One region of the Acidovorax sp. WCS2018Noco2-16 genome, then DNA from elsewhere that is predicted to be linked to it. Evidence: riboswitches for the same ligand, from Rfam matches in the RefSeq annotation. Region 1 holds a riboswitch; the other holds the start of a gene.

Region 1 (7,558 bases):
CAGGTCCTTGAGCGCCGTGACGGGTTTGACGGAGTACAGGCTCTGCGCAGGCCATGGCACGGTGTAGAGCAGCTTCATGCTCTGCTTGCCCAGGGTGCTGACCAGCAGCCCGCGCGAGGCCTGGTCAAGCCGCTTGGAGTCGGCGTAGCTGGTCGCCAGAAACGGGATCGAGTCCAGGCCGTAAACCGGCGCCTCATTGGCCGCGCCGGAGAGGATGAACTCGCCGATCGCCACCTGGCCGGACTGCACGGTGCGCTTGATCTCGTTGGCCTTGAACAGCGAAGCGTTGGGGTGCACCGCAATCTTGAGCTTGCCGCTGGTGGCCTTGTCCACACCGGCCACGAACTGCTGCAGGTTCTGCACCTGGAACGTGTTGACGGCGTAGCCCGAGGGCAGATCCCACTTGGTCTGGGCCTGCGCAAAGCTGACGGCGGCAACGGCACACAGGCCAAACATCAATTTTTTCATGGCAAAACTCCTGGGTTAAAGACTGGCAAGTTGGTGGTTGAGAAGGTCGGTAATCAGCATGCAACCGGGTGAATGGGTGATGCAGAAATCGGGCCGGGCATTGAGGATGGCGGACTGGGGCGTGACGCCGCAGGCCCAGAAGACCGGAATATCGCCAGGCAGCAACGACACGGCGTCGCCGTAGTCCGGCTGGCCGAGGTCGGCGATGCCGATGAGCGATGGGTCGCCGATGTGCACCGGGGCACCATGCACGTTGGGAAAGCGCGAGGTGACCTGCACGGCTCGGATCACGTCCGCCGCCGGCATGGGCCGCATGGAGACCACCATGGCGCCACCGAATGGGCCGGCGGGCTCGGTGGAGATGTTGGTGCGGTACATCGCCACGTTCTTGCCTTCATCGATGTGGCGCAGGCTGATGCCGGCCTCCACCAAGGCAGACTCGAACGAGAACGAACAGCCCAGGATGAAGGTGACCAGATCGGGCCGCCACAGGTCGCTGACATCGCTCACCTCCTGCACCAGCTTGCCGTGGCGCCACACGCGATATTGCGGCAGGTCGCTGCGGATGTCGATGTCGTGCCCCAGCGTGGGCAACGCGGTCTGGCCGGGCTCGCTCACAGCCAGCACCGGGCACGGTTTGGGATTGCGCTGGCAATAGCGCAGAAAGTCCCCGGCCAGCGCCTCGGGAAGGATCACCAGGTTGCCTTGCACCCGGCCATGGGCCAGCCCGCTGGTGTGCGAAGACCAGGCGCCTTGCCTGATCACGCTGCGGACATGGGCAGGGTCGTTGATGCCCTCAGCCCCCATCGCTGCGCGGGCTTTTTCTTGAATGGAATCCACCGTTTTTCCTTGCTTGGAATTAGGCCATTGCATGGCGTTGGGCGGATTGTGTTGGGGTGCGACCAACACTGGCAAATTCAAAAATTTCTGCTTACATCATCGATTTTTTCGATGCTCACCATTGGGGCAGAGGCACCCAACTTGGTGCCAAGGGATTACCCTTGGCTCAGCATTCAGGGTTAACACCGAGTCTTTTGAAAGCCATGAGAAAGGCAAGGCACACCGCTGGTCCAACGTGGTGCCCAGCGGTACCAAAACGGCACAGAATCGGCACGAAAACGGGATCGAGGCCGCACGGAACTCGATTTCAAAGCGGCGACTGGAAAGGCCGCCATGCACCGCAATGGTCTGCCAGCGGTAGGGGCGCTGCGCTTACCCGGCCTTCTTGGTGCCCTGGCGCGCAGCCTGCACGGTTGAGCCAGTGCGATTTTTAGGCAGCGGCTGCATGTTGTCGATGAAGTCGAGCGCGGAACGCACGATGTTTTCCATCGCCGGGGAAGAAGGATCTTCGCGGTAGCTCACGTGGATCGGCAGAGGCTTGAGCGCTGCGTCGCACGACAGCGCACGCAGGTCTGGAAACGCCAGCAACCGCGCCACGGCCAGGCGCGGCAGCGTGGCCACGCCGAAGCCGCCTTGCACCAGTTGCACCATCGCAGAGATCGACGACACGGTGTGCACGCGACGCGGCTCCACCTGCGCATGGCGGAAGGTATCGAGCAGGTACACATGCGGCTGCGAGCCGCGCTGGAAGGTGAGGATGTCGGTGTCGGCGAAATCGCCCAGCACATAGCGCCGCTTGCGATGGATGTTGCCGTTGCCGACGAAGACCATCTCCATGGGCGTGAGGGCCTGGTTGCGAATGCCGTCGGCCGATGCCGGCAACGCGGCGAACGCCACATCCAGGGTGCCGCGGCGCATCTGGTCGAGCAGCACCGGCGTGGTTTCCACCGTCAGTTCCAGGTTGAGCAGCGGATTGTCCTTGCGCAACTGCTCGATCCACGGAATCAACCACGAGTGCAGCACCGACTCGATGGCGCCCAGGCGCATGGACATCTCCACTGGCCCGCCCGACCCCATCTCGGTCTTGAGCTGCCGCTGCAGCTCCAGCATGCGCTTGGCGTAGATCAAGAAACGCGATCCGGCCACGGTCAGCTTGAAGTGCTTGTCGCGCCGGTCCAGCAGCAGCACGCCGAGTTCTTCTTCCAACGCAGCGATGCGGCTGGACATGGCCGACTGCGTAAGGAACAACTTTTCAGCGGCGCGGGTGACGCTCTTGAGCGAGGCGACCCAGTAAAAGGCTTCGACAAAGCGCAGGTTCATGGCGGTGGTTCCAGGGCAGCACGGGAAATGGCTGAAGCAAACGCTGCGCCGCGATGGTGCGCAGCGGATCACAGAAGGCAACCACGAACAATGCTATCAATAAAATAGCTATCAGCGCTTAATCAATAAGCGCTAGAGGCCTATTTGACTAGATATTTTGCTGATGATCCATCAAATCATCTTCACTGCCCGGCCAATGAAGACGATCGGCCCGGTCGGCCGGTCGATGGGCGAGCCGGCTTCGGGCTCCAGCGTCAGCTCGAACAGTTGGTTCGCCTCCAGCGGTGGCAGGCGGTCGATCGGCACCTTGACCGACTCGCCCGGCTGCACCAGGCCCAGGGACTTCGGCCCGGACCACTGATCGGCCTTGGTCCAGAACTGCAGCGATTTGCCTTGCGGCACCGGCGTGTTGGCCAGCGGTGTCAGCTGCAGCTGATTGGACGTGGCGGCGGCCTGCACCACCCAGCCGGGCGATGTGCCGCCCGGTGCCACCAGCACCACCATGTATTGCGGTGCCCCGGCGCCGCCCGGCACGCCCATGCGTGTGACCAGCACGGCCGCCAGCACCGCAGCGGCGGCGAAACCGCCGCCGGCCAGCCCGCGCCACAGCCGCAGGTCGTTCCACCAGGACGCCAAGGCCGATGGCGCCGCAGGTGCCTGCACGCGCACATCGGCACGTGACCAGCCCAGGCTGCGCTCGATGCGCGGCCACAGGGCGGCCGATGGCTCCACGGCGGGCGCCAGCGCGGTCAACGGGTGCAGGCGCTCTTCCCAGGCCTGCACGGCCTGGCGCAGCTCGGGATCGCGCGGCAGGCGGTCCTGCACTTCGAGGCGGCCGGCCAAGGGCAGCGTGCCCAGCACGTAGGCACTGGCCAGCGTGTCGATGTCGCCCGAGGGGTCTGATGTTGAATTCGTCGATGGGCTCGTCATGCCATGCACTCCCGCAGCGCGCGCATGCCGCGCTGTATCCAGGCCTTCACGGTGCCCAGTGGCGTCTGCGTACGCTCGGCGATCTCGCCGTGCGAGCAGCCTTCCACGTAAGCCAGCACGATGCAGTCGCGCCGTGCGGGCTCCAGGCGGCCCAGACAAGTGTCGAGCTTGCCCAGGTCGGCACCCAGTTCATAAGGGTCAATCCGGCTGCGGTAGCTCTCCAGCGCAGCCTGATCGTCGATGGCCTCCATGGCCTCTTCGTCGATACGCACGTCGCGCACGTTGCCGCGCGCCACATTCAGCGCCGCATGGCGCACCACGCTGTAGATCCAGCCCCGCCCCGCGCCGCGACCGGCATCGAAGCTGGCGGCACGCTGCCAGATGCTGAGGAAGGCGTCATGCAGCACGTCCTCGGCCTGGGCGCGTTCGCGCACGATGCGCAGGGCTACGCCCAGCAGGTAGCGGCCGTCGCGCTGATAGATGCGCTGCAGGGCCTGGTGGTCGCCGCGGGCACAGGCCCCGATGGCGGCGTCGTAGTCGAAGGGGTCGGCTGCTGCGTTCAAGGGCGGAGGTGGCGGGTTGAAGATGCGGCATGGTAGTGCATCGCACCATCAAGCCGCACGGTCGCGCCGCCCCCGGGGCGGCGTGGGTTTTCACGCCCACTCGACCCCTTGAACCACCCGCTTTTAGGCGGCCTTGTAGAAGATGTAGTCGGCCTGGTACGGCACGGTGGTCTTCTGGCCCTTGTTCGCGGCGGTACAGGCCATGTTCGCAGGGGCCACGCCGCCGGTCAGGGCCACGCGCTGGATGTAGGTCACGCCGGTCAGTGCGCCGCTGCCCATGGCAGGGTTGGCCTTGACGAGCTGGTAAGGCAGTGCGCCGGCGGTCGAAGGTGCCACGGCCAGTTGCGTTGCCGTCAGCTTGGAGCCGTCGTTCGCTTCCCAGGTGGCCGGTGGGCCGTAGTACTTGCCCACTTGCTTGCCACTGCGGTCGAGCAGCTTGGCGTCAGGGCCGGCGAACGTCCATTCGACCTGGCCGGGTGCATTGGCCTTGTCCTTGCATTCATAGGTGATGTCACCCTTGCCCACGGTTTCCCATGCCACCTTGTTGCCGGCGGGCACCTGGATGGATGCGGGCAGGCTGGCTTGGGAGAAAGTCATCATGCCGGATGCGGTGGTGGACGAAGAAGACATCGAACCGCAAGCGGCCAGCAGTGCGACGGCGGACACGGTGCCTGCCAGGGCGGCGATGCGGGAAGGACGGATGTTGCGCATAGGGTGCTCCTTTGAATGAATGATCAGTTGAGTGACTGACAGGCCCTTGTGTTCTCACGGGTCTGCCCAGGCTCTACACGTCAGCACGCGTTTTGGATGCACCTTCGGATGCAACAAGTTGCAACATGACCGATGCAGGGAATGCCGAGGCTGCAAGGCCGCCCGGGCCAAGGCGCGCCGCTATACTCCGGCCACTCGTCAGGAGAGAGCCGCCGCAACTTGCGGCAGCCGCCGAAGGCGCAGGGTTTCATCGCCCGAACGCTCAGGCAAAAGGACTGACAGGAACGCCCGCAGGGATGCAGGCGTTTCCCCAGCTGGAGAGAGGCTGCCGCCCACATCGGCAGGCAGCCCACCGAAGGAGCAAACCCCGCCGCAGCGCCGACCTTGTCGGCCACCGGCACGGTGAATCTCTCAGGTAAAGCGGACAGCGGGGCACATGCCGCGGCCAGCCATCAGGGCGGGCCGCTTCACTGCTTGCCCCCTGGAGAGTTCCGCCCATGTCGTCCCCCGCGCCCGCCGCCCTGCTGACCACCCCGCTCAACGCACTGCACCTGGAACTCGGCGCCCGCATGGTGCCCTTCGCCGGCTATTCCATGCCGGTGCAGTACCCCGCAGGCCTGATGGCCGAACACCACCACACGCGCACCGCCGCCGGCCTGTTCGACGTATCGCACATGGGCCAGTTGCGCCTCGTGGGGCCCGATGCCGCCGCCGCTTTTGAAACGCTGGTGCCGGTGGATGTGGTAGGGCTGGGCGTCGGCAAGCAGCGCTACGGCCTGCTGCTGAACGACGAGGGCGGCATCATCGACGACCTGATGTTCGTGAACCGGGGCAACGACCTGTTCGTCATCGTCAACGGCGCCTGCAAGGCGGGCGACATCGCGCACATCCAGTCGCGCATCGGCCACCTGTGCCAGGTGCAGCCGCTGCCCGACCAGGCGCTGCTGGCGCTGCAGGGTCCGCAGGCCGCCACGGCGCTGGGCCGCCTGGCGCCCGAGGTGTTGTCGCTGGTGTTCATGACGGGCGGGGCCTTCACCGTGGCCGGCTGCGACTGCTTCATCACCCGCAGCGGCTACACGGGCGAAGACGGCTTCGAGATATCCGTGCCCGCTACCCAGGCCGAGACGCTGGCTCGCGCGCTGCTGGCCCAGCCGGAAGTGCAACCCATTGGCCTGGGCGCGCGCAATTCGTTGCGGCTGGAAGCGGGCCTGTGCCTCTACGGCAACGACATCGACACCACCACCACGCCGCCCGAAGCCGCCCTGAACTGGGCCATCCAGAAGGTGCGCCGCACCGGGGGCGCGCGTGCCGGCGGCTTTCCGGGCGCAGGCCGGGTGCTGGCGCAGATCGACGACCCCGCGCTGCTGACCCGCAAACGCGTGGGCCTGGTGGCGCTGGAGCGCGTGCCGGTGCGCGAGCACACCGAGCTGCAGTCTGCAGAAGGCCAGCGCATCGGCGAAGTGACCAGCGGACTGCTCGGCCCCACGGTAGACCGGCCGGTGGCCATGGGCTACGTGGCGCCCGCCTTCGCCGCCGTGGGCAGCCGCGTCAACGCGCTGGTGCGGGGCAAGGCCGTGCCCATGGAAGTCGTCGCCCTGCCCTTCACGCCCGCGCGCTACCACCGCGGCTGATGGCCTGCGCTGCGGCCCGCCGCCAGGTGGCTGGCCGGGCTACAGTTACAGCTGACATCGGCGTCAATCTTTTTCCTCAAGTCTTTCACCTTTTTCTTTTCTGGAGTGCCCCATGACCGTCAAGTTTTCCAAGGACCACGAGTGGGTCGATACCGCTAGCCACGAAGCCGCCGTGGTTGGCATCACCGTGCATGCGCAGGACGCGCTGGGCGACGTGGTTTTCGTGGACCTGCCCGAAGTGGGCAAGACGTTCGCGCAAGGCGAAGTGGCCGGCGTGGTCGAGTCCGTCAAGGCCGCGGCCGACGTGTACATGCCCGTGTCGGGCGAAATCATCGAAGTGAACGAAGCGCTGCGCGCCGACCCGTCGCTGGCCAACAGCGACCCGCTGGGCACAGGCTGGTTCTTCAAGGTGCGCGCCTCCGACAAGGCCCAGTTCGACGCCCTGATGGACGAGCCGGCCTATACCGAGTTCGCCAAGAGCGCCTGACCGCGCACTGCCCTCCCTCGCGCCCGGCCACCACCGGGCGCGGCCGTTTTTTCGCCCCTGACTGACTGCCGCCGCCGATGACCACCGCCCTGCCCTCGCTCTCCGCGCTGGAGAACGCCACTGAATTCCAGCCCCGCCACATCGGCATCGATGCGGCCGATGAAGCGCACATGCTCTCCGTGATCGGCGAGGCCTCGCGCCGCGCGCTCATCGACGGCATCGTGCCGCGCTCCATCGCCCGCGCCAGGCCCATGCAGTTGCCGGCCGCCGTCACCGAAGCGGCCGCGCTCGCCGAGCTGAAGGCGCTGGCGGGCAAGAACCGCGTGCTGCGCAGCTTCATCGGCCAGGGCTACTACGGCACGCACACGCCGGGCGTCATCCTGCGCAACATTCTGGAAAACCCCGCCTGGTACACGGCCTACACGCCCTACCAGGCCGAGATCAGCCAGGGCCGCATGGAAGCACTGGTCAACTTTCAAACCATGGTGTGCGACCTCACGGCCATGCCGATCGCCAACGCGTCCATGCTTGACGAGGCCACCGCTGCCGCCGAGGCCATGACGCTGGCCAAGCGCTCGGTCAAGTCGAAAAGCACGCGCTTCATCGTG
Region 2 (7,558 bases), on a different contig from region 1:
CGGTGGCGGCCGTCAAGGAAGTGCCGACCATCGCCTCCAGCGGCCTGCCAGGCACCAGGGGTTTCGACAGCTCGATCTGGTTCGGCATCTTCGCGCCCAAGGGCACCGACGCGGCCATCGTGCTCAAGCTCAACACCGCGATCAAGGAAGTGCTGGAGCAGCCCGAAGTGCGCGAGCGCTTCGAGTCGCAGGGCAATGCGATCCGTGTCGAAACGCCCGAGCAGTTCCGCCAGACCGTGCATGCCGACCGCAACAAATGGGCCCAGGTCGTCAAGAACGCGAAAATCAGCATTGACTAGATAAGGGCCCCCCCCTGAGCGACTGCGCCGCTCCCCCCTTCTCTCGTGGCGCTGCGCGCCTCGGGAATCGGGGCACCCCCAGCGGCCTGGCAAAGCCAGTTCCGCGGGGGTTGCTGGTCTAGCCCGCGCCGGTTTCAAGTTCCGTGAGCACAGCGCTTTCCGCCCTCCGCACCCACTGGCTACTGCATCGACCCTTTTCATGACCCCTTCTTCTCCTACGGATACAGCCGGCATCGCGGCCCTTGAACAACGCCTGCAGCATGACCTGCTGACCCTGAACTGGCGCGCCAAACCCTGGCTGCCGCAGCGCTCGCACGCGGGCAAGCCCGTCGTCGACGTGCTTGTCATCGGGGCCGGCCAGGCGGGCCTAGCGGCCAGCATGGCGCTGGCGCAACAGGGCATTGCCGCCGTGCTGCTGGACCGTGCACCGCTCGACCAAGAAGGCCCCTGGGCCACCACCGCGCGCATGGAAACACTGCGTTCGCCCAAAGAGCTGACCGGGCCCGCGCTGGGCCTGCCATCGCTCACCTTCCGCGCGTGGTTCGAGGCCCAGTTCGGCGCTGCCGCCTGGGCTGCTCTCGACAAGATCCCGCGCCTGCAGTGGATGGACTATTTGCGCTGGTATCGCCGCGTAACGCGGGCCGACGTTCGCAACGGCCATGCCGTCACTGCGGTGCGCCCGCGCAGTGATGGCCTGGTGGAAGTGGATGTGCAGGCACAGGGCAGCACGACGACCTGGTTCGCCCGCCGCGTGGTGCTGGCCACGGGCCGCGACGGCCTGGGCGGGCCGCAGATTCCCGCCTTCATGCAGGGCGTGCACCGCAGCCGTTGGGCGCATTCGTCCGACGCGCTGAACTACGAGCAATTGCGCAACCTGCGCGTGGGCGTCGTAGGTGCGGGTTCGTCCGCCATGGACAGCGCCGCCACCGCACTCGAATGCGGCGCAGCCAGCGTCGACCTGCTGGTGCGCCGCACCGACCTGCCGCGCATCAACAAATCGAAGGGCTCAGGCGTGCCCGGCCTGACGCACGGCCACCATGCGCTGCCGGCCGAATGGAAATGGCGCATTCGACACTACATCAACACCACGCAGGTGCCGCCGCCGCACGGCAGCACGTTGCGCGTGTCGCGCCACGCTAATGCCTTCTTTCACCTGGGCTGCCCGGTGCAGCGAGTGGACGATTTGGGCAGCGAACTACGCGTGACCACTCCGCGCGGCGTTTTTGCACTCGACTTCCTGATCGTCTCCACCGGCTTTGCCATTGACTGGGCACAAAAGCCCGAATATGCGCCGTTCGCACCCCACGTGCGCACGTGGGGCGAACGCTTCCAGCCGCCCGCCGGCGACGAAGACCAGGAACTGACCGACTCTCCGGACCTGGGGGCGGTGTTCGAATTCCGCGAGAAAACGCCCGGCGCCTGCCCCGGCCTGGATCGCATCCATTGCTTTTGCTACCCGGCAGCGCTGTCGCACGGCACGGTGTCAGGTGACATTCCCGCCATCAGCGATGGCGCGCGGCGCCTGGCCACCGGCCTGGCGGGTTTGTTCTACAGCGAAGATGTGGAGCACCACTTCAACGTGCTGCAGGCCTATGCCGAGCCCGAACTGCTGGGCGACGAATGGACGCCCGCAGACACCTCCCTGCGCGTTCTGCCCAACTGAATTCCTGAACGCATCCTTGAACGAATCCTTCCCATGACCGCCATCACCACGCACGACACCATCGACCAGATCGCCGGCCTCTCGCCCGGCAGTGCGGCCCACGCCGTGCGCCATCAGCGGGGCAAGGTCGCCACCGCCACGCAGGGCTGCGAAGACGCGCTGCTCGGCCCCGACCTGCCCGGTGGCCTCACACAGGCCGAGCGCCTGGCCGTGGCCCACGATATCGCCAGAGTCAGCGGCCTGCCTGCGCTGGCCGCGCACTACCGAGCTGCACTGGAGCCCCTGCGCCCCACACCCGCGTTGCAGGCGCTCATCGAGACGCCCGACGCCGCCATCGCCGACACGCGCCTGCAGGCCATCGTCCACTTCGCGCGCACGCTCGCCACACAGCCGGCGCAGAGCGACCAGGCCGCCCTGCTGGCGCTGCCGGCTGCGGGCCTGTCCGTGCCCGACACGGTGCTGCTGGCGCAGTTGATCGGCTTCGTCACCTACCAGTTGCGCCTGGTGGCTGGCGTGGCCGCATTGTCGCAATTGGGTGATGCCGGCACCGCGCCCGCATTGACAGCAACGCCCGTGCAAGCGGCCGACGCCGCGCCCTTCGTGCACCCCGCCAACCTGCCCGCCCCCGGCGAGCCGCTGCGGCTGAACGGCTACACCAGCGAGACACTGGACTGGAAAAGCTGGCTGCCCGTGCTCGACGTGGCATCGGCCAGCGAAGAGCAGAACGCCGTGCTCGACCTGTCGCACCCGAAGGCCCGCACGTCCGACTTCTACCTGCTGCTGGCGCACCAGCCGCGCGTGCTGTCGGAGCGCTCGCAGGCCTTCAACGCCATCATGTACGCGCCAGGCGGGCTGGCACGCGCCGATCGCGAAGTGGCGGCCACGGTGGTTTCGCGCGTCAACGGTTGCGTGTACTGCGCGTCGGTGCATGCCCAGCGCTTCGAGCAGCTCGCCAAGCGCAACGACGTGATGGCGCAGATCTTCACCGACCCCGACACCGCCGGCACCAACGCCCGTGAACGTGCCATCGGCCAGGCCAGCGCGGCCCTGACGCGCGCGCCGGGCACTTTCAGCGCGCAGCACCTGCAGCCGCTACGGGGTGCCGGCCTGTCAGACCTGGAGATCCTCGACGCACTGCATGCCGCCGCCCTGTTCGCCTGGGCCAACCGGCTGATGCTGAATCTGGGCGAAGCGGTGTTTCCCAGCCCGCAGTGATGCAGCGCTGAAGCCGCACTGACGCGCCGCCGCTACGCCGCACTGTTGTGCGCGGCGCGCCTTCGCGGTTACCATGCCACCCGCAGGAGAGCGAACGGCCACGCACAGCGGGCCGCTCCACCGAAGGCGCAAACTCCCATACACGCTCAGGTTCCGTACTGCACCATTATCAAAGCCGTCTGGAGAGCCGCCATGCAAGCCATGGCGCACCGAAGGAGCAAACCCCGCGCCATGTTGGCGCAGGGTGAATCTCTCAGGTACCAAGGACAGGGGGAGCGGCAGCTGGGCTCACGTACGCCTGCTGCACGCTATAAATTCAATAGCTGCCCGCGCCCGTATTCCCAGCGCTTGAACCCTCAAAGGCTTCAACATGCGCGTGATCGTTCTCGGCGCCGGCTTGCTCGGCACCACCTCCGCTTATTTCCTGCAACAGCTCGGCCACGACGTGACCGTGATCGACCGCCAGGCCGCGCCCGGCGCGGAAACCAGCTTCGCCAACGGCGGGCAGATCTCGGTCAGCCACGCCGAGCCCTGGGCCAACCCCAGCGCGCCGCTGAAGGTGCTGCAATGGCTGGGCCGCGAAGATGCGCCTTTGCTGTTTCGCCTGCGGGGCGACATGCGCCAGTGGCTCTGGGGATTGCAGTTCTTGCGCGAATGCACGCCGGCGCGCACGCGCCACAACATCGAGCAGATCGTGAGCCTGGGCACGTACAGCCGCGAGACACTGCAGCAGCTGCGCCGCGACACGAACATCCAGTACGACCAGCGCACGCAGGGCATCCTGCACTTCTACACCAGCCAGAAAGAATTCGAAGGCGCCCTGGCACCCGCCGAGCAGATGCGTGCCTTGGGCTGCGAGCGCCGCGTGGTCAGCGCCGACGAGGCCGTGCGGCTGGAGCCCGCCCTCGCTCACATGCGCCCGCAGCTAGCCGGCGCCACCTACACGGCTGAAGACGAATCGGGCGACGCCAACACCTTCACGCGCGAACTGGCACGGCTGGCGGAGGCGGCAGGCGTTCAATTCCGCCTGGGCTGCCACATCACCGCGCTGCGCACGGTCGGTGGCGCCATCGATCATGTGGAGATCACCAACGCCGACGGCCGCTTCGAGCGCGTGCGCGCCGACGCCTACGTGATGGCCATGGGTTCGTTCAGCCCGCTGCTGGCCGAGCCGCTGGGCATTCGGCTGCCGATCTACCCTGCCAAGGGCTATTCGGTGACCATGCCGGTGCGCGACGCTGCAGCGGCCTACGAGGTGAGCCTGACGGACGACGAATACAAGCTGGTCTTCTCGCGCTACACCAGCGAGCGCGGCGACAGGTTGCGCATCGCCGGCACGGCCGAGCTGAACGGCTACGGGCGCGACTTGAACCCCGTGCGCTACGACGCCATCGTGCGCCGCGTGGAGCAGCTCTTTCCTGGCGCGGGCGATGCCGCCCAGGCCCAGTTCTGGACCGGCCTGCGCCCGGCCACGCCGAGCAACGTGCCGCTGATCGGCAAGACGAAGATCGGCAACCTGTTCTTGAACACGGGCCACGGCACGCTGGGCTGGACGCATGCGTGCGGCTCGGGCAAGTCGATCGCGCGCATCGTGAGCGGGCTGGCGCCGGAGCTGGACTTCGCTTTCGCCGGCATGCCGCCGGCACCTGCGCCGCAATGGCAGCCGGCGTAAGGCCCACGTATTTTTGCTATTAATTTAATAGCATTTAGCGCTTATTGGATAAGCGCTAGAGCCCTATTTCATTCAAAACCGAGATGAAGAGGATCGATCAGTGGATCGCTTCGTCGATGAACACTGTGAGCACGCCGGTGTAGCCGTACAGCCGGTGGTGCGCGATCTCGCCTGCGGCGAAGAAGCCCACCAGCGGCACGTCGCCCAGCGCGTGCCGCACGATCTGTAGCTCCGCGCTCGGGCCGCCAAAGTGCGGCCCGCCGCGCCCTGAACAGCTGACGTAGATGGCGCCCAGAATCTGCCGCTGCGGGTCTTGCCGTTGCAGCCCGCCGTCTATGGCCGATGCCTGCGCCAGCGCGTCTTCGTCCTGCGTTTCGGGCGACAGCTCTTCGCGGATTTCGGCACACACGCGCATCAGGTCGGCGCGCGCCGCATTCACGTTGCGCTGGCAGAACGCCAGCCGCATGCCGGGCTCCACCCGGTCGGCCAGGGCCACGCCGCGCCGCGTGGCGTCCAGCCCAACGATGTGGCGCACCCGCACGTCGGTGCCGAAGTGCCCGGTGCGGCCCAGCGGCTGCGTGCCCTCATCCACCAGCCCGGCCAGCGTGGCACGCACGGTGCGCAGGGCGGGTTGCGGATCGCCGTCGAGCGAGATGTTCAGCGTGTCCAGCAGCGCATCAAGCGCGGGCTCATGGTTCAACTCCAGCGCCACGTTGTCGTGCGCCGCCGTCACCGTCATCAACGGCCCGATGGGCTGGCAGCCTTGCGTAACGCGCGAGAGCAGCGGCACGCCAGCGCCAAAGGCCACGCCCGACAGTCCGCCGTCGAACACGCCGCCGGCAGCGCCCTGGCCGGCGATGTTGCCGTTGCCGCCCACGGCGAACTGCACGCTCGGGCCCCGGCTGGCCACCAGGCCGCCGAAGAGATAGCCGGTGGCCGTGCGGTCTGCCACCTCGTTGATCAGCTCGGCCAGCTCGGGCGTGCCGCCGTCGGCATGCACCAGCGCCGTATGTGCCTCAAAGCCGCCCGTGGCCGCACCACTGTGCGCCAGCGGCGCCACGCCGGAGAACACGCGGTATTGGTCTGCGGGCAGATCCAGCAGCATCACCGACAGCGCCGGCTCGTCGAAGTATTCGGCGTTGTTGGCAGCCACGCCCACGCCCACGGTGCCGCTCCAGTCGGTCACCTCGGGCAGTTCGGCGGAAAGAAAGTCGAGCAGTTCAACCGCATCGCCCGCGTAATGGTCGGTGATGTAGAGCAGGCCCAGCGCGGGCGCAGAGGCGTATTGCGGCAAAGCCATCTGCGCACGCAGTTGCGCCAGCACCAGCGCGGTGGCCATTCGCCATTGCGGATGGGTGGCGTGCCCGTGGGGAAAGAGTGGCATGGTTTGAAGTCCGGGGATGGCGGGCAGATCGCGGAAGGGTGAGCCGCCCTGTCCCTATAAGCGCGCCGCTGATCCAGGCGCGGCACATGAAGGCGAGTCGATGAAGCGATGACAACGCGCGGACGCTGCCGCGCGCGTCAGCAGGCAACGCGTCAGCGTGCAGGCCGGGTGCGCGCGGCGCGCGAAGGAGTGGGCTTCTTGGCAGGGGTTTTTGCTGCAGCCTTCGCCGGTGTCTTTGCTGCGCTTTTCTTTGCGGCGGTCTTTGCGGCCACCTTCGGTGCAGCCTTCTTGGCCGGAGCCTTGGCCGCGCTCGGCTTCTTGGGCGCGGCGGCCGAAGCGGTCTTGCGGGTCACGTCCTGCACGCCTTGCAGCCCTTGCGCAGCCAGTTGCGACGCCACGCCTGTCGCCGTCTTCACGGCTTCAGCGGCCATGTCGCGGGTGGCGTCCAGCGCGCTCTGGTGCTGTGCGACGTCTTTCAGCGCATGCGTGGCGATCTGCTGGAACTGCGTGCTCAAGGCTGTCCACCATTGCATCGGGTCGACCACGCCCGCCGCTGCGCCAGCGGCGCTCGATGCACCGGCGCCGGCCTCGTCCGCAGGGCCAGCGTTCGGGTCTTCATCGCTGCCGTGGTCGTCCTGGTCATCCGGCGCCGGCCCGGGTTCAGGCGCGGCAGCGCGGGAAGCGGGTGGCGCAGCGGTGAAGAAAGATGAAGCAGAGGTAGCAGACGCAGCCGGTGCATCCGCTGCGGCCTGTGGCTTGGGCGTGAACGCATTGGCCAGGTCGCCCATGGCCACGTTCATGCCTTTGAGCGTGGCTAGCGTCATCTTCTGCACTTCCAGCGCCTGCACGGTGGCCGTGAGCGCGCGCGAATTCTGGTCCAGCCAGAACTGCACGGCCTTCAATTCCTCGATGCGCTTTTCCAGCTCTTCTTCGTTGACGGTGGGCGCCACCCAGCTCGACATGCCGGGCATCGCGGGCACGCCAGCGGTCGAATTCTTCGCCAGGTTTTGCAGGAAGTCGAACCCCGGAACGAAGCGTCCGAAGCCAAAGGGAGAGTTGTCGCTCATGGTCATTCCTTCGCAGGATGTTGTCTCGGTTGGTGGCGCGGGGCACGGCCTGCTGCGCCCGCGTGCCAGCAGCTTAACGCCAACACTCAAGCCCTCCAAACGTGTGCACCCGCTTGCTGCAGCGGCCCAAAAGCACGTCGCCATGCGGGTTTCAGGCCCATTTGGCCCGCGCGCGCCGCACCACGCCGAGCAAACGCCCTAGAATCCGCCGACCAGCCTCGCTGGAATGTCGTGTTCACTTCCATCAAGAGATAAATC

Evidence for each region. Region 1 has a riboswitch for glycine ahead of gcvT (glycine cleavage system aminomethyltransferase GcvT). Riboswitches for the same ligand answer to the same signal wherever they lie in the genome.
Region 2: it holds a riboswitch for glycine, as region 1 does, so the genes downstream of both, RQI28_RS17230 (D-amino acid dehydrogenase) here and gcvT (glycine cleavage system aminomethyltransferase GcvT) in region 1, are expected to answer to the same signal.

The regions. Positions count from the first base shown of each region.
Region 1 is NZ_JAVTJJ010000001.1:568,806-576,363, forward strand. It holds gene RQI28_RS02525 (TRAP transporter substrate-binding protein) at 1-468, opposite strand, end outside; gene RQI28_RS02530 (putative hydro-lyase) at 484-1,275, opposite strand; gene RQI28_RS02535 (LysR family transcriptional regulator) at 1,681-2,628, opposite strand; gene RQI28_RS02540 (anti-sigma factor domain-containing protein) at 2,800-3,558, opposite strand; gene RQI28_RS02545 (sigma-70 family RNA polymerase sigma factor) at 3,555-4,121, opposite strand; gene RQI28_RS02550 (DUF3455 domain-containing protein) at 4,245-4,832, opposite strand; glycine riboswitch at 5,022-5,120, shown strand; glycine riboswitch at 5,137-5,270, shown strand; gene gcvT (glycine cleavage system aminomethyltransferase GcvT) at 5,330-6,463, shown strand; gene gcvH (glycine cleavage system protein GcvH) at 6,576-6,950, shown strand; gene gcvP (aminomethyl-transferring glycine dehydrogenase) at 7,028-7,558, shown strand, end outside.
Region 2 is NZ_JAVTJJ010000011.1:14,775-22,332, reverse strand. It holds gene RQI28_RS17245 (tripartite tricarboxylate transporter substrate binding protein) at 1-299, shown strand, start outside; gene RQI28_RS17240 (NAD(P)/FAD-dependent oxidoreductase) at 499-1,962, shown strand; gene RQI28_RS17235 (peroxidase-related enzyme) at 1,996-3,177, shown strand; glycine riboswitch at 3,347-3,457, shown strand; gene RQI28_RS17230 (D-amino acid dehydrogenase) at 3,548-4,849, shown strand; gene RQI28_RS17225 (FIST N-terminal domain-containing protein) at 4,947-6,233, opposite strand; gene RQI28_RS17220 (PhaM family polyhydroxyalkanoate granule multifunctional regulatory protein) at 6,386-7,300, opposite strand.